3 regions of the Enterobacter roggenkampii genome follow, and region 1 is predicted to be linked to each of the others. Evidence: predicted binding sites of a transcription regulator. Region 1 holds the regulator's gene; each other region holds the start of a gene.
The links. The regulator PurR, encoded in region 1, represses purine synthesis genes. The targets are predictions, from matches to a motif close to CANGCAAACGTTTGCNTG.

Region 1 (7,617 bases):
TGGTATTGTGCAGGGCACTGCCAAAGTGGTGTCCATTGATGAAAAACCTAATTTCCGTACTCATGTTGTTGAGCTGCCGGAATATATGCTTGAGGGCATCGAAACCGGCGCCTCGATTGCCCATAACGGCTGCTGCCTGACCGTGACCGAAATTAACGGCAACCAGATTAGCTTTGATTTAATGAAAGAGACGCTGCGGATCACTAACCTGGGCGAGCTGGTAGTAGGCGATACCGTCAACGTTGAGCGCGCGGCGAAGTTCAGCGATGAGATTGGCGGTCACCTGATGTCGGGGCACATCATGACCACTGCCGAAGTGGCGAAAATCGTGACCTCGGAAAATAACCGTCAAATCTGGTTTAAAATGCAGGACCCGTCATTAATGAAATACATCCTCTATAAAGGATTTATTGGCATTGACGGGATTAGCCTGACGGTGGGTGAAGTGACGCCAACGCGTTTTTGCGTGCATTTAATTCCTGAAACGCTGCAGCGCACCACGCTGGGCGCGAAAAAATTGGGGCATCGCGTGAATATCGAAATCGATCCGCAAACCCAGGCTGTGGTCGATACGGTGGAGCGCGTGCTGGCAGCAAAAGAAGCCGCAATAATAAAGACCGCAGAAGAAGAATAAAAAATAACCCCGGCTATCCGGGGTTATTTTTTTAGCGTGCGACACGCAGTCCGTGTTCAATCCCCCGGCTGAATACCACCTGCCAGAGCTGAATATCCCGTGCGCGAAACGCCCCCGCGCAGGCATTCAGATAATAGCTAAACATCCGTTTAAATCGTTCTGAATAGTTGTCCGCAATCTCGGGCCAGGCTTTCTGGAAACGTTCATGCCACGCCATTAAGGTGGTGTCGTAGTCCGCGCCAAAGTTATGCCAGTCTTCCATCACGAAATGGGATTCACTGGCGTTGGCAATCTGGCGAACGGACGGTAAACAACCATTCGGAAAGATGTATTTATTGATCCACGGGTCAACGTTGTTGTCGGTCCGCTTAGAGCCGATGGTGTGCAGCAGGAAGAGGCCGTCCGGTTTCAAATTACGATCCACCACCTCAAAGTAGGTATCGTAGTTTTTTGGCCCCACGTGCTCGAACATGCCGACGGAAACGATCCGGTCGAATTGCTCGTTCAAGTCACGGTAGTCCTGCAGCCGGATATCCACATTAAGACCCTGACAGCGCTCCCGCGCCATTTTTTGCTGTTCCGCTGAGATCGTCACGCCGACCACGCTGACGCCGTAGTGCTTCGCCATAAAATACGCCAGCCCGCCCCAGCCGCAGCCGATATCCAGAACGCGCATGCCGGGCTGTAGCTGCAGCTTCTCGCTGATCAGGCGCAGCTTGGCCTGCTGTGCTTCCTCAAGCGTCGACGCGTCTTTCCAGTAGGCGCAGGAGTATTGCATGAAAGGGTCCAGCATGCGGCTGAACAGGTCGTTGCCGAGATCGTAATGTTCTTTGCCGACGATCCATGCGCGTTTTTTACTTTGCAAGTTAAACAGTCGGGCAGAGGCGACACGCAGGGTGTCTTTCAGATTGCGGGGGAGTTGATTTTCCAGACCGGCGCGCAACACGCTGGCAAAAAAGATATCCAGACGTTCGCACTCCCACCAGCCGTCCATATAGCTTTCTCCCAGGCCTAACGATCCTTCCCGCAACACGCGTTTAAAAAAGTCGGGATGCTTAACCTGGGGATCGGATGGCGAAGATCCGTTGATAGTGATGCCTGCTCGACCTAACAGTTCACTGACGATCCGGGACCAGTTGTCGTCCGGAACGCTGACTTCTTCTATACACGATGAACTCATAGCTTCTCCATCACCCTGATGTGATCAGAACCTTCAAACAGCGTAGACGCTTTTTTTGGTTTGTGAGAAATCTCACGGTAAATACCGCGAGGCTAGTATCCGACGTAGAACAGAGGAAGGGAGATAACCCTTGCCGAAATGCCTTCCATGGTAAAACGGGAGCACTCCGGCTCCCGTTAACACTTAATATTTATCGTATTTAATCGAACCAAATTTAGTATAGGCCTCAAAATTTGGTGATTCAATAGAAAATTGTTAGCAACCTAATCACTGAAATGTAACATGATTTCTGGCGCAATCAGGCATGCGAAGTTTCCACCTGCGCGCCGTTATCCTGCTCGCGCTGCGCGGACGCCTGCATGCGGAAACCCAATACCGCCAGCGCTACGGTGAACAGCATCACGCTGGTGGTGGTCAACAGCGGCGTGGCAATCAGCGCGGAGACCACCAGACTTGCGAGGAAGCACAGACCCAGCTGCAGGGTATTTTGCAGCGCGGCGGCGCGGCCTGTCGCCTGCGGGAACGGACGTAACGCCTGTGCCACCACGATCGGGTAGATCGCTCCGTTCGCCACGGCCATCACGCAGAAGGGGATCAAAATTTCAGCCAGGCCCGCGCCCGGAATAAACCCGACGGCCCAGGTACCGATGACGCTCAGCGCATAGAGCACCAGCAGCCAAGGCAGCATCTGCTGACCTTCCCATTTTTGCAGCGCCGCGCGGCAGCCGTACCCGCCCACCAGGAACGCGATGGTCTGCGGAACATAGCTCAGCCCGATGGCCGCCGGGCTGTAGCCCATATCGTGCAGAATAAACGGCGAGCCGGTGAGCCACGCGAAGAAGCTGGCCGAACAGGCGGCATAAATCAGGACATTCCCGCGATACGCTTTGGCGCTCAGCAGGGAGGTGAAGGTAATCGGCGTCGCGTCGGCATGCGCCTCTTTTTTATGCGCGGGCTTAAGGGCAAACACCGGCAGCATCAGCACCAGCGTGATGGCAAACAGCGTGGCAAAAATGGCCTGCCAGTCAAAGTGCGCGAGGATCCAGCTGCCCAGCAGCGGAGCCAGGGCAGGGGAAAGACCCACCAGCGGCATAATGGTGGCGAAAATACGGTTTGTGCGGTTAGCCGGATAGTAGTCGGTCACCAGCGCCTGCCAGGTCACCGCCGCAGCACAGACGCCCACGGCCTGAACGAAGCGCAGCACCAGCAGCCAGGTAGCATCGCGCACCCACAGCATCCCCAGGCAGCCCACGGCAAAAATGGCCAGACCCAGCAGCAGCACCGGTTTACGGCCGAAGCGATCTGAGAGCGGTCCCCAGAGCAGCTGTGCGAAAGCAAAACCGGCAAGGAACAGGCTCAGGCTGGCGCTGATGGCCGCCGCAGGGGTTTGCAGGTCTTCCTGCATTGCGGCAAACGCGGGCAGGTACATGTCGGTGGCCAAAAAGCCCAGCACGCTTAAGCCGCCGAGCCAGACTAAAAATCCTTTCCTGGGTTGCATTCTTTTATTCTCCTGAGGAGGCAGGTATACGTTGGCGCAGAGTGTAGGGAGTGCAAAGCGGCTTGTGAAACGCTAATATTTGGCGGGTGCATTCAAATTTTTTGCAGGCAGAAAATGTGGTCAGATTATTCTCTTGAAGTGGTCGATGCTGTTGCGCGTAACGGCAGCTTTAGCGGTGCAGCGCAGGAGTTGCACCGCGTCCCTTCGGCCATCAGCTACACGGTGCGTCAGCTTGAGGAGTGGCTGGCGGTTCCGCTGTTTGAACGGCGGCATCGCGACGTGGAATTAACGCCCGCCGGTGCATGGTTTTTGAAAGAAGGGCGTTCTGTTATCAAAAAAATGCAGATCACCCGCGAACAGTGTCAGCAGATCGCCAACGGCTGGCGGGGGCATCTCGCCATCGCGGTAGATAACATCGTGAAGCCGGAACGCACCCGACAAATGATCGTGGATTTCTATCGTCATTTCTCTGACGTCGAGCTACGGGTCTCGCAGGAGGTGTTCAACGGCGTCTGGGATGCGCTGGCGGACGGCAGGGCGGAGATGGCGATTGGCGCGACGCAGGCGATCCCGGTCGGGGGACGTTACGCCTTTCGCGACATGGGGATGCTGAGCTGGAAATGCGTGGTGGCCAGCGATCATCCTCTGGCAGCGATGGAAGGTCCGCTGAGCGACGATACGCTGCGCAACTGGCCGTCTCTGGTGCTGGAGGATACGTCGCGTTCATTGCCCAAGCGTATCACCTGGCTTCTGGATAACCAGCGGCGGGTGGTGGCTCCTGACTGGGAATCATCGGCGACGTGCCTCAGCGCCGGGCTGTGCGTCGCGATGGTGCCCGCTCATTTTGCGCGTCCGCGCATCGATACCGGAGAATGGGTTGAACTGACGCTGGAGAATCCGTTCCCGGACGCGGCCTGCTGCCTGACCTGGCAACAAAATGATGTCTCGCCCGCCATGGCCTGGCTGCTGGATTATCTGGGAGACAGCGAAACCCTAAACCGGGAATGGTTACGGGAGCCAGCGTAGCTGGCCCCGTAAAGGGATTAACGACGGTAGTCGCGGAACGGACCGTCCGCAACGGAACGGCGTTCAATCAGGCGCGGGTGAACTTCAATGGACTGCGACTCTTCGCGCTTGTTGACGATCCTGTCCAACAGCATATTGAAGGCCGTTTCGCCCAGCGAATCTTTTGGCTGGTGAATGGTTGTCAGCGCCGGGGTGAAGAAGCGCGCGTTACGCACGTTGTCATACCCGATCACGGAAATATCCTGCGGTACGCGCAGACCCAGCTCATCGGCGGCGCAGAGTGCGCCCATGGCCATGATGTCACCGCCGCAGAAAACGGCGGTCGGGCGGTGCTGCTGGGAAACGATCTGCTGCATCGCGCGGTAGCCTGATTCCGGCTCAAAGTCGCCCTGCACGATCCAGTTTTCCGGCACGGTGATGAGCGCTTCTTCCATCGCTTTCATAAAACCGGCCAGACGGCCCGCGCCGGTGTTACGCTCCAGAGGACCGGGGATCACGCCAATCTCGCGGTGACCGCGTTCGATCAGGTAACGACCCGCCATGTAACCGCCTTCGAAGGCGTTGTCGATGACGGAGTCGGTGAAGTCCGCGCGCGCTTCACCCCAGTCCATGACCACCATGGGGATATGGCGATACTCTTCCAGCATCGACAGCACGGATTCCGGGTACTCGGAACACATGACCAGCAGGCCATCGACGCGCTTTTGCGCCATCATCGACAGGTAGGCGCGCTGTTTTTCTATGCTGTTCCACGCGTTGCCCAGAATCAGGGTATAGCCTTTCTGGAAGCAGTTCTTCTCTACCGCTTCAATGATCTCGGCAAAATAGGCCGCTTCACTGCTGGTCGCCAGCAATCCAATGGATTTGGTGTGATTAACCTTGAGGCTGCGCGCAACCGCACTTGGCGAATAGTGCAGCTCTTTGATCGCTGCCCAGACGGCGTTGCGCGTCTCTTCCGCCACGAAGCGGGTTTTGTTAATTACATGTGATACGGTTGTAGTGGAAACGTTTGCGCGTTTTGCTACGTCTTTAATTGTTGCCATTAAATGTCACTCCAGACCATATCCTAAACTCCTGAAAAACTTGAAGGTAAACGTTTGCCTTCTCTCACCCTTATCACGCAATCTTGAATTGCGGCACGCCGGGAAAACGACACGGGACGTCAGGAGGGGGTCAATGGCCGGTACGCTAATAAATTTAGCGTGGAATTTTGTCCTATCTTGATGAAAAGGGGAAGAGGTAAAGTGTTTATCAGCCTAAATCCAGGAAGATTTTTGACGTAAATTATGCAAAAATGAGCAGGCTCACTTTTCGTGGGGGGATTAAAAGGAGAAAAATTGATGAGTTCCGATCTGAAGTTTTCGCTGTTCACCACCGTGGTTGTGCTGGCTCTGATTGTCGCGGCGGGTCTGACGGCCGCGCTGCACTGATTTACGCGGAGGGAGAGCCTTCTCCCTCCCGCTCCCCCGATTGTTACTCCTAAGGCAAAAATCTTTTGCCATTTTGTTAACTTCTCATTTTTTGTGATTGATGTCATGCTTTCCGCTTCTTTGTTCTGTGTCACCACATGACACGGCATCCGGAGTTGACGCATGAAAATCAATTTTCCCCTGCTGGCCCTGGCGATTGGCGCTTTTGGGATTGGCACCACTGAATTTTCCCCGATGGGGTTACTGCCCGTTATCGCCCGCGGCGTGGACGTCTCGATCCCTGCGGCCGGCATGTTAATCAGCGCCTACGCCATTGGCGTGATGGTGGGGGCGCCGCTGATGACGCTTCTTCTTTCACACCGCGCGCGCCGCAATGCGCTGATTTTCCTGATGGCGATTTTCACCCTCGGCAACGTGCTTTCGGCCATTTCGCCGGACTACACCACGTTGATGCTTTCGCGTATTCTGACCAGCCTTAACCACGGCGCGTTCTTTGGGCTGGGGTCGGTTGTGGCGGCAAGCGTGGTGCCGAAACACAAGCAGGCCAGCGCCGTAGCCACCATGTTTATGGGCCTGACCATCGCTAACATCGGCGGCGTTCCTGCGGCAACCTGGCTGGGCGAGGTCATTGGCTGGCGGATGTCCTTCCTGGCGACGGCCGGACTGGGCGTGGTCGCGATGGTGGCCTTGTTCTTCTCCCTGCCAAAGGGCAGCGCCGGAGAACGTCCGGAAGTGCGTAAGGAGCTGGCGGTGCTGATGCGCCCGCAGGTGCTCTCCGCGCTGCTGACCACCGTGCTGGGGGCAGGGGCGATGTTTACCCTCTACACCTATATTTCACCGGTGTTGCACGATATCACCCACGCAACGCCTCTCTTCGTTACCGCGATGCTGGTGCTGATTGGCGTGGGCTTCTCGATTGGCAACTATCTCGGCGGGAAATTTGCCGACCGTTCCGTGAGCGGAACGCTGAAGGGCTTCTTAACCCTGCTGATTGTTATCATGATCGCCATTCCGTGGCTGGCGCGCAACGAGTTTGGTGCCGCGATCGCAATGGTCGTCTGGGGGGCTGCAACGTTCGCGGTGGTGCCACCGCTGCAGATGCGCGTGATGCGTGTCGCGCATGAAGCGCCGGGCCTCTCATCCTCGGTTAATATTGGCGCCTTTAACCTGGGCAATGCGCTCGGTGCGGCGGCCGGTGGGGCCGTGATTTCCGGTGGGCTGGGGTACAGTTTTGTGCCGGTGATGGGGGCGATTATTGCCGCGCTCGGTCTGCTGCTGGTGATGATGTCGGGTCGTAAACAGCCAGAAGCAGCCTGCGCTGCGGAATAAACCAAAAACGCAGAAGGGCGAGCCCTTCTGCGTGTCTCTTACGCGGCGAAGTTCTTCGCCACAAAGTCCCAGTTAACCAGTGCCCAGAAGTGCTCCAGGTAGTTAGGGCGCGCGTTGCGGTAATCGATGTAGTAAGCGTGTTCCCATACGTCCACGGTCATCAGCGGCTTCGCGCTGGTGGTCAGCGGGGTGCCCGCGTTAGAGGTAGACACGATAGCCAGTTTGCCATCCGCCTCTTTGACCAGCCACGTCCAGCCTGAACCGAAGTTCTTGATGGCGGCATCGGTGAACTTCGCTTTGAATTCCGCGAAGCTGCCAAAGGCGGCGTTGATGGCGGTAGCCAGTTCACCGACAGGTTCGCCACCGGCGTTTGGCGCCAGGCAGTGCCAGTAGAAGGTGTGGTTCCACACCTGAGCGGCGTTGTTGAATACGCCACCCTCAGAACTGCGCACGATCTCTTCCAGCGTTTTGCCTTCAAAATCGGTGCCCTTGATCAGGTTGTTCAGGTTGGTGACGTACG
Region 2 (7,617 bases), 330 kb from region 1:
TGCAGATCCAGCCCGTTAAGAATGGTGTTATCGCCGTAACGTTTGGTGACACCGTTCAGCAGTAACGGGGTCCCCTGATTCAGTCGTGCAGTATTCATGCTTTAGCCTCCTGAAGGGTATAGGCCGGATTCCAGCGCAGCCAGCTGCGCTCCAGCCACTGTGCGCTGACGTCGGCGAGTTTGCCGAGCAGGGCATACAGAATGATGGCAACTACCACCACGTCCGTTTGCAGGAATTCGCGGGCGTTCATTGCCAGATAACCAATCCCGGAGTTGGCTGAGATGGTTTCCGCCACAATCAGCGTCAGCCACATCAGGCCGAGCGCGAAACGCACCCCGACCATAATGGAGGGCAGGGCGCCCGGCAGAATCACGTGAACAAAGAGGGAAAAACCCGATAAGCCGTAGCTGCGCGCCATCTCCACCAGACCACGATCGATATTACGGATGCCGTGCCAGGTGTTGATGTAAATCGGGAACAGCGTGCCCAGCGCCACGAGGAAGATCTTGGCGCTCTCATCAATCCCAAACCACAGAATGACCAGCGGGATCAGCGCCAGATGCGGCACGTTGCGCAGCATCTGGATGGAGGTATCCAGCAGCCGCTCGCCCCAGCGTGAAAGGCCGCTCACCAGACCCAGAACCAGCCCGATACTGCCGCCGATGGAAAACCCGATCGCGGCGCGCCAGGAGCTGATCGCCAGATGCTGCCACAGCTCTCCGCTGACGCTCAGCGACCAGAACGCTTCTACAACGCCCTCCGGAGAGGGCAGAATGCGGCTCGACAGCCAGCCGGTGGACGATGCGAGCTGCCAGAACGCCACAATGCCGACGGGTAAAAACCACGGCGCGGCGCGCAGCAGCCATTTTTGTGAGGTGGCAGACATGGTCCCTCCTTAGCTCTGTGCGGCTTTGCGTGGAATAAATTCGTTTGCCACGGCTTCGCCCTGCAGCTGGAGCGGCTGCGGCTGCGGAACCTCCGGAATGGCGACATCAAGATGCGGGAACAACAGCTCGCCGACCTTGTACGCCTCTTCCAGGTGCGGATAACCGGAGAGAATAAAGCTGTCGATACCCAGTTCGGCGTATTCATTGATGCGCGCGGCCACGGTCGGGCCGTCGCCGACCAGCGCCGTACCCGCACCGCCGCGCACCAGGCCGACGCCCGCCCACAGGTTCGGGCTGATCTCCAGATTCTCGCGCTTGCCGTTGTGCAGGGACGCCATCCGGTGCTGCCCGACGGAGTCGGTTTTGGCAAACGCGGCCTGCGCCTTTGCGATGGTCTCGTCGTCCAGATGGGAAATCAGGCGGTCAGCGGCCTGCCAGGCTTCTTCATTGGTTTCGCGCACAATCACGTGCAGGCGGATACCGAAGCGCACCTTGCGGCCATGGGCGGCCGCTTTGGCGCGGACCTGAGCAATTTTTTCTTTCACCAGCTCAGGCGGTTCGCCCCAGGTCAGATAGAGGTCGACCTGCTCCGCCGCCAGATCCTGGGCTACATCCGACGACCCGCCAAAATAGAGCGGCGGGCGCGGCTGCTGCACCGGCGGGAAGTAGAGCTTCGCGTCGCGAACGTGAATATGCTTGCCTTCAAAGGTGACGGTTTCCCCTTCCAGCAGGCGTCGCCAGACGCGGGTGAACTCGGCGGAGGCCTCATAGCGTTCGGTATGGTCGAGGAACACGCCGTCGCCCGCCAGCTCCTGCGGATCGCTGCCCGTCACCAGGTTAAACAGGGCGCGGCCGTTGGACAGCCTGTCCAGCGTGGCCGCCTGACGTGCCGCCACGGTAGGGGAGACGACGCTCGGGCGTAACGCGACAAGGAACTTCAGACGCTGGGTGACCGGGATCATCGACGCGGCGACCAGCCAGGCATCTTCACATGATCTTCCGGTTGGGATCAGCACCCCGGTGAAACCGATTCGGTCCGCCGCCTGTGCAATCTGCTGCAGGTAGCCATGGTCAACCGGGCGTGAACCCTCTTCTGTACCAAGATAGTGTCCATCACCGTGGGTGGGTAAAAACCAGAAAAGATTCAGACTCATGATTTAGCTCCTTCTTTGCCTGCGGGTTGCCAGATGCGTTCGCGAATAGTGACCTGTTTTGGAACCAGGCGGTTTTGATAGAAGAGGTCAGCCGTTTGTTGCTGAAGTGCGGCGACGTGTGCGTCCACCGGCGTAATGGTGGTCGGCGGACGGTGGTTGAGATAGCTCGCGATCACCGGCTCAGGTAAGCCCATGGTTTTCGCCAGCAGGGCAATGCTCTCCTGACGCTGGCTCTGAGTCAGGGCATCGGCCTGGGTAAAGGTATCCAGCACGCCCTGAATAAATGCGCCGTTCTTTTCCGCATAAGGGCGCGCGGCCAGATAGAACGAGCCGGTCTGCTTCAGCGTGGTACCGTCTTTCAGCACGCGAACGCCACCCTGCAGCAATGCGGCGGAGTAGTACGGGTCCCAGATGGCCCAGGCATCAACGTTCTTCTGCTGGAACGCGGCGCGCGCGTCAGCGGGAGTCAGGTAGACGGGCTGAATGTCGGTGAACTTGAGTCCGGCTTCTTGCAGAGCGCGCAGCAAAAGGTTGTGCGAGCTGGAACCTTTCTGGAAAGCGACCTTATGGCCTTTAAGATCGGCGACGCTTTTAATGTCGCTGTTTTCAGGCACCAGAATGACTTCGGCCTTAGGCTTAGGCGGCTCAACGCCAACGTAGACGAGGTCCGCTCCCGCGGCCTGGGCGAATATAGGTGGGATATCGCCCGTGCTGCCGAGATCGATACTGCCCACGTTCAGGGCCTCCAGCATCTGCGGGCCGGCAGGGAACTCCACCCAGGAGAATTTGGTGTCCGGGAAGCGTTTTTCCAGAAGCTGGTGGCTTTTTGCCAGCACCATGCTGACGCTGCCTTTCTGATAGCCGATACGTAAGCTTTCCGGAGCCGTTTCTACGGCATGGGCCAGCGAGGTAAATGCCATCAAACCGGCCAGTCCGATGCGGGTTAACGTTTTAAACATGTGCGACTCCTTGAGGCTGACTAAACGCCGGGGCCTGGATATCCCGGCGATGCAGGGCATGCCAGAACGTTTCCAGAGCGTTATCGAGGCGGGTTTGCAGGTTAGGCGTAAAGTGGGGTTTGTGTTGATAGTCGATGACCTGCGAGTCATCGGCGAAAACGCCGTGGAGGATCTCCTGCGCTTTCAACGCGTTCAGCACCGGCTTCAGGGCATAATCCACGGCCAGTAAATGGGCAACCGTACCGCCCGTTGCCAGCGGCAGCACCACCTTGCCGTCCAGCGCACGTTCCGGAAGCAGATCGAGCAGGGTTTTCAGTGCCCCGGAAAAGGAGGCCTTATAGATGGGCGTTGCTACGATCAGGCCGTCCGCGCCGTTAAGTTGCTCAATGAGGGTTTTCAGCGCGGGGCTGTCGAAACGGGCGTAGAGCAAATCTTCAGGTTCGAAGTTATGCAGGTTCCAGTGGCACACTTCCACATCCAGAGCATTCAGTTTTTCACGGGCATATTCCAGCAGGGCGCTGGAGCGCGACGGGAATCGTGGACTTCCGGCCAGGGTAATGACGCGCATACTTCCTCCTTATAACTAATTGTTTGCTTTTATCTAACATTCATAACAATTTTAAGGAGTGTGACACCGCGCGTTTATTCCACTAAATGATTTATCTGCAATTAAAATGCGAAAAAGTGCATAAGAAATAGACGGGGAGGTAAACGATTGCGTTTTACGCGGGTTTTTTGCCGCAGGTCAATTCCCTTTCGCGATGGGATCGCCCATAATCCCCTCCCGGTTTGCACACCGGGAATCCAGGAGAGTTCATGTACTACCCCTTCGTTCGTAAAGCCCTTTTCCAGCTCGACCCTGAGCGCGCTCATGAATTTACATTCCAGCAATTACGTCGTATTACCGGCACGCCTCTGGCCGCGCTGGTGCGCCAGCATGTGCCGGTAAAACCTGTGCAGTGCATGGGGCTGACTTTTAAAAATCCGCTGGGTCTGGCGGCCGGTCTGGACAAAAATGGCGAGTGCATTGATGCCCTCGGCGCGATGGGCTTTGGCTCCATTGAAATCGGTACCGTCACCCCGCGCCCGCAGCCGGGAAATGACAAACCGCGCCTGTTCCGACTGGTGGAAGCCGAAGGGCTGATCAACCGCATGGGCTTCAACAACCACGGTGTTGATCACCTGGTCGAGAACGTAAAAAAAGCCCACTTTGACGGAATACTGGGCATCAATATCGGCAAAAATAAAGACACGCCGGTCGAGCAGGGTAAAGATGACTATCTGATTTGTATGGAAAAAGTCTACGCCTATGCCGGTTATATTGCGGTGAATATTTCCTCACCCAATACCCCGGGCCTGCGATCCTTACAATATGGTGAAGCGCTGGACGATCTTCTGAGTGCCATTAAAAATAAGCAAAATGAACTCCAGGCGATCCACCACAAATATGTTCCGGTCGCGGTTAAGATCGCCCCGGATCTTTCTGCCGAAGAATTGATCCAGGTTGCCGACAGTTTGGTTCGCCATAATATTGATGGTGTAATTGCGACCAATACCACACTCGATCGTTCCCTCGTGCAGGGAATGAAAAACTGTGACGAAGCGGGTGGGTTAAGTGGCCGTCCGGTGCAATTAAAAAGCACCGAAATTATTCGCGCCCTGTCTGCGGAATTAAATGGCCGCCTGCCGATTATTGGCGTCGGCGGCATTGACTCCGTGATTGCTGCGCGTGAGAAGATGGCGGCGGGTGCGTCACTGGTGCAAATCTATTCCGGCTTTATTTTTAAAGGACCGCCGCTGATTAAAGAAATCGTTACGCATATCTAATCTTTTCTCGTAATCAGACAACCGGGGCTTTATTTCCAGCCCTGGTTGTTTTATATTCCGTCACTGTTGCTTATTTAGACATTATAGGCTTTTATTAATGATGTTATAAACGAAGCGGCAAACAGGACATTTTTAGTACAGGACGTTTCGGGGACGGGAGAGAAACATGCGAATTAAACCTGACGATAACTGGCGCTGGTATTTTTGCGACGAGCATGACCGAATGATGCTCGACTTAGCCAATGGCATGTTGTTTCGCTCTCGTTTTGCCCGCCGAATGTTAACCCCGGACGCTTTTTCCCCGTCAGGCTTTTGCGTTGATGACGCTGCGCTTTATTTCTCCTTTGAGGAAAAATGTCGCGATCTGATGCTCTCGAAAGAGCAGCGCGCCGAGCTGGTATTAAATGCGCTGGTGGCTATCCGTTTCCTGAAGCCGCAAATGCCAAAGAGCTGGCATTTCCTGCCGCACGGCATGAACTGGACCCCGGCAACGGGCGATGCGGCCAGCGTCAACCTGAGCGATACCGCAGAAGAGGTGAGCCTGCTGGTGGTGGAGCCAGGCGATAATGCCGCGCTCTGCCTGCTGGCCCAGCCTGGCGTGACGATTGCCGGGCGGACGATGCAGCTCGGGGATGCCATTAAGGTCATGAACGACAGGCTGAAGCCCCAGCTTCGCGTGGATGCCTTCAGCCTCGAGCAGGCGGTTTAAGCTTCCAGCTGTACGGACGTTTTCGGGACGCAGCTACAGCACAGAATTGTGCCGTCATTTCCAATTGCCGACTTTTTCAACGCACTCACTTCGCCATCCACCAGTCTGATACGACAGCATCCGCAAATGCCCGCGCGGCAGGAATAGGGTATGCGGATCCCCGCTTGTTCCAGCTGCTCAAGCAGTACCTGCTGGTTGTTACCCCGGATGACGTTGCCCTGCCAGTGAATATCTACCGCAGAGGCGACGTTCGTCTCAACGTCGACAAGCTCATCCTCCTGACCCGAGCCGTACACTCTCGCTGGCCCACGAGCAAGAATTTCGACCTCATCGCCGACGCGGATCGCGCCGCTGGAGCGTGGGATCAGGTTCTGGCCGAAATCGACATCGCCATTATCCTGCGCGGTGCGGAATGATTGCAGGGTTTTCAACGGTTCGCCGGAAGGATGCTTCTGGCCTTTCTCCGGGCTCACCGTGGTGAAAATGCAGCGGCTGCAGGGCTTCACCACGTCAAAAATGACGCTGCCAATGCGGATCACTTTCCAGGTATCTTCTTCCCAGGCCTCGGCACCCGTCACCACCAGGTTCGGACGGAACTGCTCCATTTGAACGCTGGCTTTGCAGCGGCCTTGTAAATCACGCAGCGAGGCTTCGTTCGTCAGCAGGAACGGGAAGCCATCGGCGAAGGAGAGGGGAACGGCGTCGTGTCGCTTCACGCGACGCGTCAGTTCAGGTCCAACCCACCGCAGCTGCACGTCGCGGGAGAAGAAGCCGCTTAACCAGCGGTTAATTTCATCCGGGGCGATGCGCGCGGTAAAGTGGTTCCCCCACACTTCCGTTGGCGCATCGACGGGCGCAAAATCAGCAAAGCGAATCACCGCGCTGGAACCGTCCGGCGCGGTAAGGTGCAAACCGTCGTGAAGCGGGGAAGGGGTAAAGCGAACCATCTGAGGGAACTGGCGTGCGGTAATAAACGTACCGTCAGGCTCGGTGACCATAAAAATTCGATCGAAGGCGAATCCGCTCATGTCGGCCAGCGCGTGAGAGACGCCGATGCCGCGCATGGATTTCACCGGATGAATAAAAAGCCTGGATAACGTCGCCACTGCACACTCCCTCGAATGAAAATAAGCCTTCAACTTTATGACATACACGCCATATTAGCTATAATGCGCGACAATTTTCTAAGAGTAAAAGTGACGATATGAATTCTCTGTTTGCCAGTACGGCCCGTGGGCTGGAAGAGCTGTTAAAAACTGAACTGGAAAACCTGGGCGCACAAGAGTGTCAGGTGGTTCAGGGTGGTGTCCATTTTGAGGGCGACACGCGGCTTATTTACCAGAGCCTGATGTGGAGCCGCCTGGCGTCGCGCATCATGCTGCCGATGAAGGAGTGCAAGGTTTATAGCGACCTTGACCTCTACACCGGCGTACAGATGATCGACTGGACAGAGATCTTCACCCCGAATGCCACCTTTGCGGTGCATTTCAACGGCGTGAACGACGAGATCCGCAACAGCCAGTACGGTGCCCTGCGCGTAAAAGACGCCATTGTGGACTGCTTTACGCGTAAAAATAAGGAACGTCCAAACGTCGATCGTGAAAACCCGGATCTGCGTATTAACGTCTGGCTGAACGGCGACACGGCGAGTATCTCTCTCGATCTGAGCGGCGCGGGCCTGCACCTGCGCGGCTACCGCGATCGTACCGGCATGGCACCCATCAAAGAGACCCTGGCGGCCGCCATTGTGATGCGCTCCGGCTGGCAGCCGGGCACGCCGCTGCTCGACCCGATGTGCGGTTCCGGTACCCTGCTGATTGAAGCGGCCATGCTGGCCACCGACCGCGCGCCGGGGCTGCATCGCGGTCACTGGGGCTTCAAAGGCTGGGCGCAGCACGATGAAGCACTCTGGAAAGAGGTCAAAGACGATGCGCAGACCCGCGCGCGTAAAGGTCTGGCGGAGTACACCTCCCACTTCTACGGCTCCGATAGCGACCCTCGCGTCATTGAGCGCGCGCGCAGCAACGCCCGCCGTGCCGGTATTGGCGAGCTGGTCACCTTCGAAGTAAAAGACGTGGCAA
Region 3 (7,617 bases), 830 kb from region 1:
TTAGCACAGGTCTTTTAGCGCGGAATGACTGCTATATTTCCATGATTTGCCATGGATAATCACAATGCCTACCGTCATTACACACGCTGCTGTTCCGCTTTGCCTGGGCTTAGGCCTGGGGACAAAAGTTATCCCACCCCGCCTGCTGTTTGCCGGGATTGTTCTCGCCATGCTGCCGGACGCCGACGTGCTGGCGTTCAAGTTCGGCGTCGCGTACGGCAACGTTTTCGGCCATCGCGGCTTTACCCACTCCCTGCTGTTTGCCTTCGTGGTGCCGATACTTTGCGTACTGACTGGACGACGATGGTTCCGGGCCAGCCTGACGCGGTGCTGGCTGTTTTTAACCGTGTCACTGCTGTCGCACAGCCTGCTGGATTCGATTACCACAGGCGGGAAAGGCGTCGGCTGGCTGTGGCCGTGGTCGGATGAACGCTTCTTTGCGCCGTGGCAGGTGATTAAGGTCGCGCCGTTTGCGCTCTCACGCTATACCACGCCGTACGGGCATCAGGTGATTATTTCAGAACTGCTGTGGGTGTGGCTGCCGGGGGTGGTGCTGATGGGAATGTTGTGGTGGAAAAGAAGGTAAAAAAAAGCCGGGTGGCGGCTGCGCCTTACCCGGCCAACTTTTGCCCGTAGGCCCGGTAAGCGTAAGCGTCACCGGGCGTTACAGACTTACTTACGGCGCCAGGTCGTTCCCTGCGGGCCGTCTTCCAGAATGATGCCCATCTCGGTCAGACGGTTACGCGCCGCATCGGCCGCCGCCCAGTCCTTCGCCTGACGCGCTTCCAGACGCGCTTTGATCAACGCTTCAATTTCCGCCACTTCACCGTCGTCCGCCTGCGCACCGCTCTGCAGGAACGCGTCCGGCTCCTGCTCCAGCAGGCCGAGCACGGCAGAGAGCTTACGCAGATGTGACGCCAGCGCATTCGCGGCCGCCATATCCTCGGACTTCAGGCGGTTCACTTCGCGCGCCATGTCGAACAGCACGGAGTAGGCTTCCGGGGTGTTGAAGTCGTCGTTCATCACCTCAACGAAGCGCGCTTCGAACGCTTCGCCGCCTGCCGCCGGAACAGACTTGTCGGTTCCGCGCAGCGCGGTGTAAAGACGCTCCAGCGCCGAGCGCGCCTGCTTCAGGTTCTCTTCGCTGTAGTTCAGCTGGCTGCGATAGTGGCCAGACATAAGGAAGTAGCGCACGGTTTCCGCGTCGTAATACTTCAGCACGTCGCGCACGGTAAAGAAGTTACCCAGCGATTTCGACATCTTCTCGCGGTCAACCATTACCATCCCGGAGTGCATCCAGTAGTTCACGTACTCGCCGCCGTGGGCGCAGGTGGACTGCGCGATTTCGTTTTCGTGGTGCGGGAACATCAGGTCTGAACCGCCGCCGTGAATGTCGAAGTGCTTGCCCAGCTGCTTGCAGTTCATCGCGGAACATTCAATGTGCCAGCCCGGACGGCCGTCGCCCCACGGGGATGGCCAGCTTGGTTCACCCTCTTTGGACATCTTCCACAGCACGAAGTCCATCGGGTTACGCTTCACGTCAACCACGTCAACGCGGGCACCGGCCTGGAGCTGGTCCAGATCCTGACGGGAAAGCGCACCGTAGGTTGGGTCCGTCGGCACGGAGAACATCACGTCGCCGTTGTCGGCAACGTACGCATGTCCGCGGGCGATCAGCTTCTCGGTGATGTCGATGATTTCGTGAATATGGTGGGTCGCGCGCGGCTCGCTGTCCGGACGCAGAATATTCAGGGCGTCGAAGTCTTTGTGCATCTCAGCGATCATGCGATCCACCAGCGCGACAAAGCTTTCGCCGTTTTCATTCGCGCGCTTGATGATCTTATCGTCGATGTCGGTGATGTTGCGCACGTATTTCAGCTTGTACCCGAGAAAACGCAGGTAGCGTGACACCACGTCGAAGGCGACAAAGGTACGGCCATGGCCAATGTGACAGAGATCGTAAACCGTAATACCACACACGTACATGCCGACTTCCCCGGCATGGATAGGTTTAAATTCCTCTTTTTGGCGCGTCATTGTATTAAAGATTTTTAACATCGAAGATTCCATGTAAACACGTGTGTGGTTGAAAACCGGCTATTCTACCCGTAATTCAAACCCGAAGCAGCACACAATGCAAGGTGATCGCATCCTGTGGTTATGCTATAACAAGCCCCTATAGATGACCCGAAGGCGGGTCGACGTACCACAATAACGGAACAGGATGCAAAAATGGTTACTTTCCACACTAATCATGGCGATATCGTAATCAAAACCTTTGATGACAAAGCGCCTGAAACAGTTAAAAACTTCCTGGACTACTGCCGCGAAGGTTTCTACAACAACACAATTTTCCACCGCGTGATCAACGGTTTCATGATCCAGGGCGGCGGTTTCGAACCTGGCATGAACCAGAAAGCCACTAAAGAGCCGATCAAGAACGAAGCGAACAACGGCCTGAAAAACACCCGCGGCACGCTGGCGATGGCACGTACTCAGGCACCTCACTCCGCTACTGCACAGTTCTTCATTAACGTGGCGGACAACGACTTCCTGAACTTCTCCGGCGAAAGCCTGCAGGGTTGGGGCTACTGCGTATTCGCAGAAGTGGTTGAAGGTATGGACGTGGTTGACAAGATCAAAGCCGTCTCTACTGGCCGCAGCGGTATGCACCAGGACGTTCCAAAAGAAGACGTTGTGATTACCAGCGTGACCGTCAGCGAGTAATTGGTGGCGACACTCTTTATTGCGGATCTTCATCTGCAAACAGAAGAACCGGCGATAACCGCCGGTTTTCTGCGTTTTTTACGCGGTGAAGCGAAAAGCGCTGATGCGCTGTACATCCTGGGCGACCTCTTTGAAGCCTGGATTGGCGACGACGATCCTAACCCGCTGCACCGTGAAATGGCCGCCGCCATTCACGCGCTGGTCGATTCCGGCGTCCCCTGCTGCTTCATTCACGGCAACCGTGATTTCCTGATCGGCAAGCGCTACGCCCGTGAAAGCGGCATGACGCTGCTGCCGGAAGAACAGGTGCTCGATCTCTACGGCCGCAAGGTGCTGATCATGCACGGCGACACGCTCTGCACCGACGATACCGGCTACCTGGCGTTTCGCGCCAAAGTCCACACCCCGTGGATCCAGAAGGTGTTCCTTGCCCTGCCGCTGTTTATCCGCAACCGCATCGCCGCCAGAATGCGCGCAGGCAGTAAAGCCGCCAACAGCAGCAAATCCATGACCATCATGGACGTCAATCCGCAGGCGGTCGTGAGGGTAATGGAAAAGCATGAGGTTCAGTGGCTGATCCACGGTCATACCCATCGTCCTGACGTGCATTCCCTCATCGCCAACGGCCAGCCCGCACACCGCGTGGTATTGGGTGCCTGGCACACCGAAGGTTCCATGGTCAAAGTCTCGCCTGAGGGCGTGGAGCTGATCGCGTTTCCGTTTTAACCCCTCCACATCATTCTATTTTTTTGAACAATATCGGCAAATTGTTTCGATTTTAATCCGCCCGTGGTCGGCCTATTATTTATCAAATCAGGGCAACACGCCCTATCCCAGACAAAACACTTAAGGATTACGACCATGAAATCCATCAAAACTTTCGTTGCAGTTGCGGCTCTCTCCCTGGTTTCTTTCGGTTCTTTCGCGCAGAGCGTGAGCGCAACCGCCTCTACCCTTGACCGCGCAGAAGCGAAAATCGCTGCACAGGCTGCTGAACAGGGTGCGTCTTATAAAATCACCAGCGCGAAGGTCGATAATCGCGTGTATATGACCGCAGAACTGACGAAATAATGATTGCCCCTCGACGAAAACAGACCGCCAGAATGCGGTCTGTTTTGTTATGAACTGATGGCAACAACGGCTCAAGATTTAACCGCGCAACCGTTTTCCTTGCCCGTATAACATGCTATTCTCTGTGCCCTCGAAAGCAGTGTGTTTCGCACCACAGGAGTTTTAAGACGCATGTCTTCCCGCAATAATCCGGCGCGTGTCGCCATCGTGATGGGGTCCAAAAGCGACTGGGCTACCATGCAGTTCGCCGCCGAAATCTTTGACATCCTGAATGTTCCGCACCACGTTGAAGTGGTCTCTGCACACCGTACGCCGGACAAACTGTTCAGCTTCGCCGAAAGCGCCGAAGAGAACGGTTATGAGGTGATCATCGCCGGTGCGGGCGGCGCAGCACATCTGCCGGGCATGATTGCCGCCAAAACCCTGGTGCCGGTTCTGGGCGTTCCGGTACAGAGCGCCGCGTTAAGCGGTGTGGATAGCCTCTACTCCATCGTTCAGATGCCGCGCGGTATTCCTGTCGGCACGCTGGCGATTGGCAAAGCGGGTGCCGCAAACGCCGCCCTGCTGGCCGCGCAGATCCTGGCGACGCACGATAAAGACTTACATGAGCGTCTGGCGGCGTGGCGTAAAGCCCAGACCGACGAAGTGCTGGACAACCCGGACCCGCGGGGTGCGGCATGAAGCAGGTTTGCGTCCTTGGTAACGGCCAGTTAGGCCGCATGCTGCGTCAGGCCGGTGAGCCGCTGGGTATTGCCGTCTGGCCCGTCGGACTGGACGCCGAGCCGGAAGCCGTCCCATTCCACCAGAGCGTGATCACCGCCGAGATTGAACGCTGGCCGGAGACCGCACTGACCCGCGAGCTGGCGCGTCATAACGCCTTCGTTAACCGCGACGTGTTTCCGATCGTTGCCGACCGCCTGACGCAAAAGCAGCTGTTCGACAAGCTCGGCCTCGCGACCGCACCGTGGCAGCTCCTGTCCGATAAAAGCGAGTGGAACGACGTCTTCGCCATGCTGGGCGAGCTGGCGATCGTGAAGCGCCGCGTGGGTGGCTACGACGGCCGCGGCCAGTGGCGCCTGCGCGCAGGCGACACCGCCGAGCTGCCGAATGACTGCTACGGCGAGTGCATCGTTGAGCAGGGCATTAACTTCAGCGGTGAAGTCTCGCTGGTTGGCGCGCGCGGGCATGACGGCCGCACGGTGTTTTATCCGCTGACGCATAACCTGCATCAGGACGGCATTCTGCGCACCAGCGTCGCCTTCCCGCACGCCAATGCCGACCAGCAGGCGCAGGCGGAAGAGATGCTCTCTGCCATCATGCACGAACTCGGTTATGTCGGCGTCATGGCGATGGAGTGCTTTATCACCCCGTCCGGTCTGCTGATCAATGAACTTGCGCCGCGCGTGCACAACAGCGGCCACTGGACGCAAAACGGCGCCTCCATCAGCCAGTTCGAGCTGCACCTGCGCGCCATTACCGACCTGCCGCTGCCGCAGCCGGTGGTGAACAGCCCGTCGGTGATGATCAACCTGATCGGCACCGATCTGAACTACGACTGGCTGAAGCTGCCGCTGGTGCATTTGCACTGGTATGACAAAGAGGTCCGCGAGGGTCGTAAAGTCGGCCATCTGAACCTGAACGACAGCGACACGGGCCGTCTGAGCGCCACGCTGGAAGCCATGATCCCGCTCCTGCCGCCGGAATACGCGAGCGGTATTGTCTGGGCACAATCTAAGCTTAAATAGTTCTCCCTCCGCCGGGGAGTTGACCTCCTCTTTCCCCGGCGTACAATTCCCGCCCATTGCTGCTTAGCTTTCTTCTGGAATAACCATGAACGATGGAACGGACTATCGCGCGATCCTCGCGTCCGATACCCCTTTAATCGACGTTCGCGCGCCGATCGAATTTGCCCAGGGCGCGATGCCAGCGGCAGTCAACCTGCCTTTAATGAACGATGACGAGCGCGCCGCCGTCGGCACCTGTTATAAACGTCAGGGACCGGACGCCGCGCTGGCGCTCGGCCATCGCCTGGTGAGCGGCGACACGCGTGACGCCCGCATCAACGCCTGGCGCGAAGCCTGCCTTGCCCATCCTGAGGGCTTTCTCTGCTGCGCGCGCGGCGGCCAGCGCTCGCATATCTCGCAGGCCTGGCTGAAAGAGGCGGGTATCGACTATCCGCTGATCCGCGGTGGCTATAAGGCCCTGCGCCAGACGGCGATTCAGGTGACCATCGAGCAGTCGCAAAAGCCGATGGTGCTTATCGGCGGCTGTACCGGGAACGGTAAAACCCTGCTGGTGAAGCAGCACGCGCAGGGTATCGATCTGGAAGGGCTGGCGCACCATCGCGGCTCGTCATTTGGCCGCACGCTCACGCCGCAGCTTTCTCAGGCCAGCTTTGAAAATCACCTTGCGGTTGAGCTATTGAAAAAAGACGCCGCGCGCTGGGTGCTGGAAGATGAAGGCCGGATGATTGGCTCTAACCACCTGCCGGCCTGCCTGCGCGACCGCATGGTTGAAGCCCCTATCGTGGTGGTAGAGGATCCGTTTGAGATCCGTCTTGAACGCCTGCGCGAAGAGTATTTCGACCATATGTGGGCGGATTTTTCTGCCGCCTACGGCGAGGAAGCGGGCTGGAAAGAATACAGCGAGTATCTGCATCACGGCCTGTTCGCCATACGCCGCCGTCTTGGGCTGCAGCGCTTTGCGGAATTTACCGCGCTGTTAGACTCCGCGCTGCTGGAACAGCAACGCTCTGGCCGCACTGACGCGCACTTCAGCTGGCTTGTACCGCTCCTGAACGACTATTACGACCCGATGTACGGCTATCAGCTGGAGAAAAAGGCGGAAAAGATTGTGTATCGCGGGACGTACGAAGAAATTGCTGAGTGGCTTGATCGCTGAAAAAAGCCGGGTGGCGGCTACGCCTTACCCGGCCTACGCGTACTGTTGTAGCCCCGGTAAGCGCAGCGCCACCGGGGAACAGACGGCTTAGAAGTCGTAACGCAGACGCACCAGGTTCATGTCGCCCAGGTTGTCGGTGCTGGAGGTGAACACGTGTTCGTAATCCACGCGGAAACCGTAATCCAGCTGGAAGCTGATCCCCACGCCGTTGTCGATGCGCTGGTAGTTACGGCCGTTCACGTACTCAATGCGGTCACCCATGAAGTAAGGCTGGATGGATTTCACCGCGTACTGACCGACTGGGAACTTGTACCCTGCGAAGTACTCAATACCCCACGCGTCGCCCGCAAAGTAGTCGTTAACAGACACTTTTTTGGTGGTCAGGAAGTTCTGGTACCAGCCGCCGCCTGCGGAGAAGGTCCAGTTGTCCGGGGTCCAGCTCAGCGCGGTACCGAGGATATTCTGGTCGTAGGTTTTGCTGTCGCCGTTGTCCGGGTTACGCATGTCGGCGCGGGTGTAGTTCCACGCGGCGCCCCAGGTCAGATCGGTGGTCAGGTGGTAATCGATACCCAGCGAGCCGCCGCCTTTGCGCTTGTAGCGCAGGCCGTTGCCCGGCAGGTATTCGCTGTCTTCAAACAGGTAGGATGCGTAAATGTCCGCATCGCCCACGGTTTTCTTATATTTCAGCATCTGGCGTGAACGGTAAGAGCCGTCGTAGTCGCCGTTGATCCCGTTACCCGGTGCCTGACCGATCATGTCGTAGTCCCAGATATCGGTTTTCGCACCTACCACATCATAGTAAACGCTGTTCTGTTGACCGAAGGTCAGCGTACCCCAGGTGTCGCTCTTCAGACCGGTATAGAGCATACGACGCGTGGTGTCGTGTGCGCCTTCGGCGTAGTGGTGATCCCAGTTAAA

Region 2: the regulator PurR is predicted to act here: its motif matches at 3,705-3,722, upstream of pyrD (quinone-dependent dihydroorotate dehydrogenase).
Region 3: the regulator PurR is predicted to act here: its motif matches at 3,882-3,899, upstream of purE (5-(carboxyamino)imidazole ribonucleotide mutase).

The regions. Positions count from the first base shown of each region.
Region 1 is NZ_CP017184.1:1,923,092-1,930,708, forward strand. Features, by position in the region: gene BFV67_RS09010 (riboflavin synthase) at 1-634, shown strand, start outside; gene cfa (cyclopropane fatty acyl phospholipid synthase) at 666-1,814, opposite strand; gene punC (purine nucleoside transporter PunC) at 2,113-3,312, opposite strand; gene punR (DNA-binding transcriptional activator PunR) at 3,427-4,338, shown strand; gene purR (HTH-type transcriptional repressor PurR) at 4,356-5,381, opposite strand; gene cydH (cytochrome bd-I oxidase subunit CydH) at 5,679-5,768, shown strand; gene BFV67_RS09040 (MFS transporter) at 5,931-7,097, shown strand; gene sodB (superoxide dismutase [Fe]) at 7,136-7,617, opposite strand, start outside.
Region 2 is NZ_CP017184.1:1,594,904-1,602,520, forward strand. Features, by position in the region: gene ssuB (aliphatic sulfonates ABC transporter ATP-binding protein) at 1-98, opposite strand, end outside; gene ssuC (aliphatic sulfonate ABC transporter permease SsuC) at 95-886, opposite strand; gene ssuD (FMNH2-dependent alkanesulfonate monooxygenase) at 896-2,041, opposite strand; gene BFV67_RS07325 (sulfonate ABC transporter substrate-binding protein) at 2,038-3,000, opposite strand; gene ssuE (NADPH-dependent FMN reductase) at 2,993-3,568, opposite strand; gene pyrD (quinone-dependent dihydroorotate dehydrogenase) at 3,817-4,827, shown strand; gene zapC (cell division protein ZapC) at 4,994-5,536, shown strand; gene BFV67_RS07345 (YcbX family protein) at 5,533-6,642, opposite strand; gene rlmKL (bifunctional 23S rRNA (guanine(2069)-N(7))-methyltransferase RlmK/23S rRNA (guanine(2445)-N(2))-methyltransferase RlmL) at 6,741-7,617, shown strand, end outside.
Region 3 is NZ_CP017184.1:1,096,141-1,103,757, reverse strand. Features, by position in the region: gene BFV67_RS05085 (metal-dependent hydrolase) at 65-586, shown strand; gene cysS (cysteine--tRNA ligase) at 673-2,058, opposite strand; gene ppiB (peptidylprolyl isomerase B) at 2,233-2,727, shown strand; gene lpxH (UDP-2,3-diacylglucosamine diphosphatase) at 2,731-3,453, shown strand; gene BFV67_RS05065 (YdgH/BhsA/McbA-like domain containing protein) at 3,589-3,798, shown strand; gene purE (5-(carboxyamino)imidazole ribonucleotide mutase) at 3,970-4,479, shown strand; gene purK (5-(carboxyamino)imidazole ribonucleotide synthase) at 4,476-5,543, shown strand; gene mnmH (tRNA 2-selenouridine(34) synthase MnmH) at 5,629-6,699, shown strand; gene BFV67_RS05045 (porin) at 6,787-7,617, opposite strand, start outside.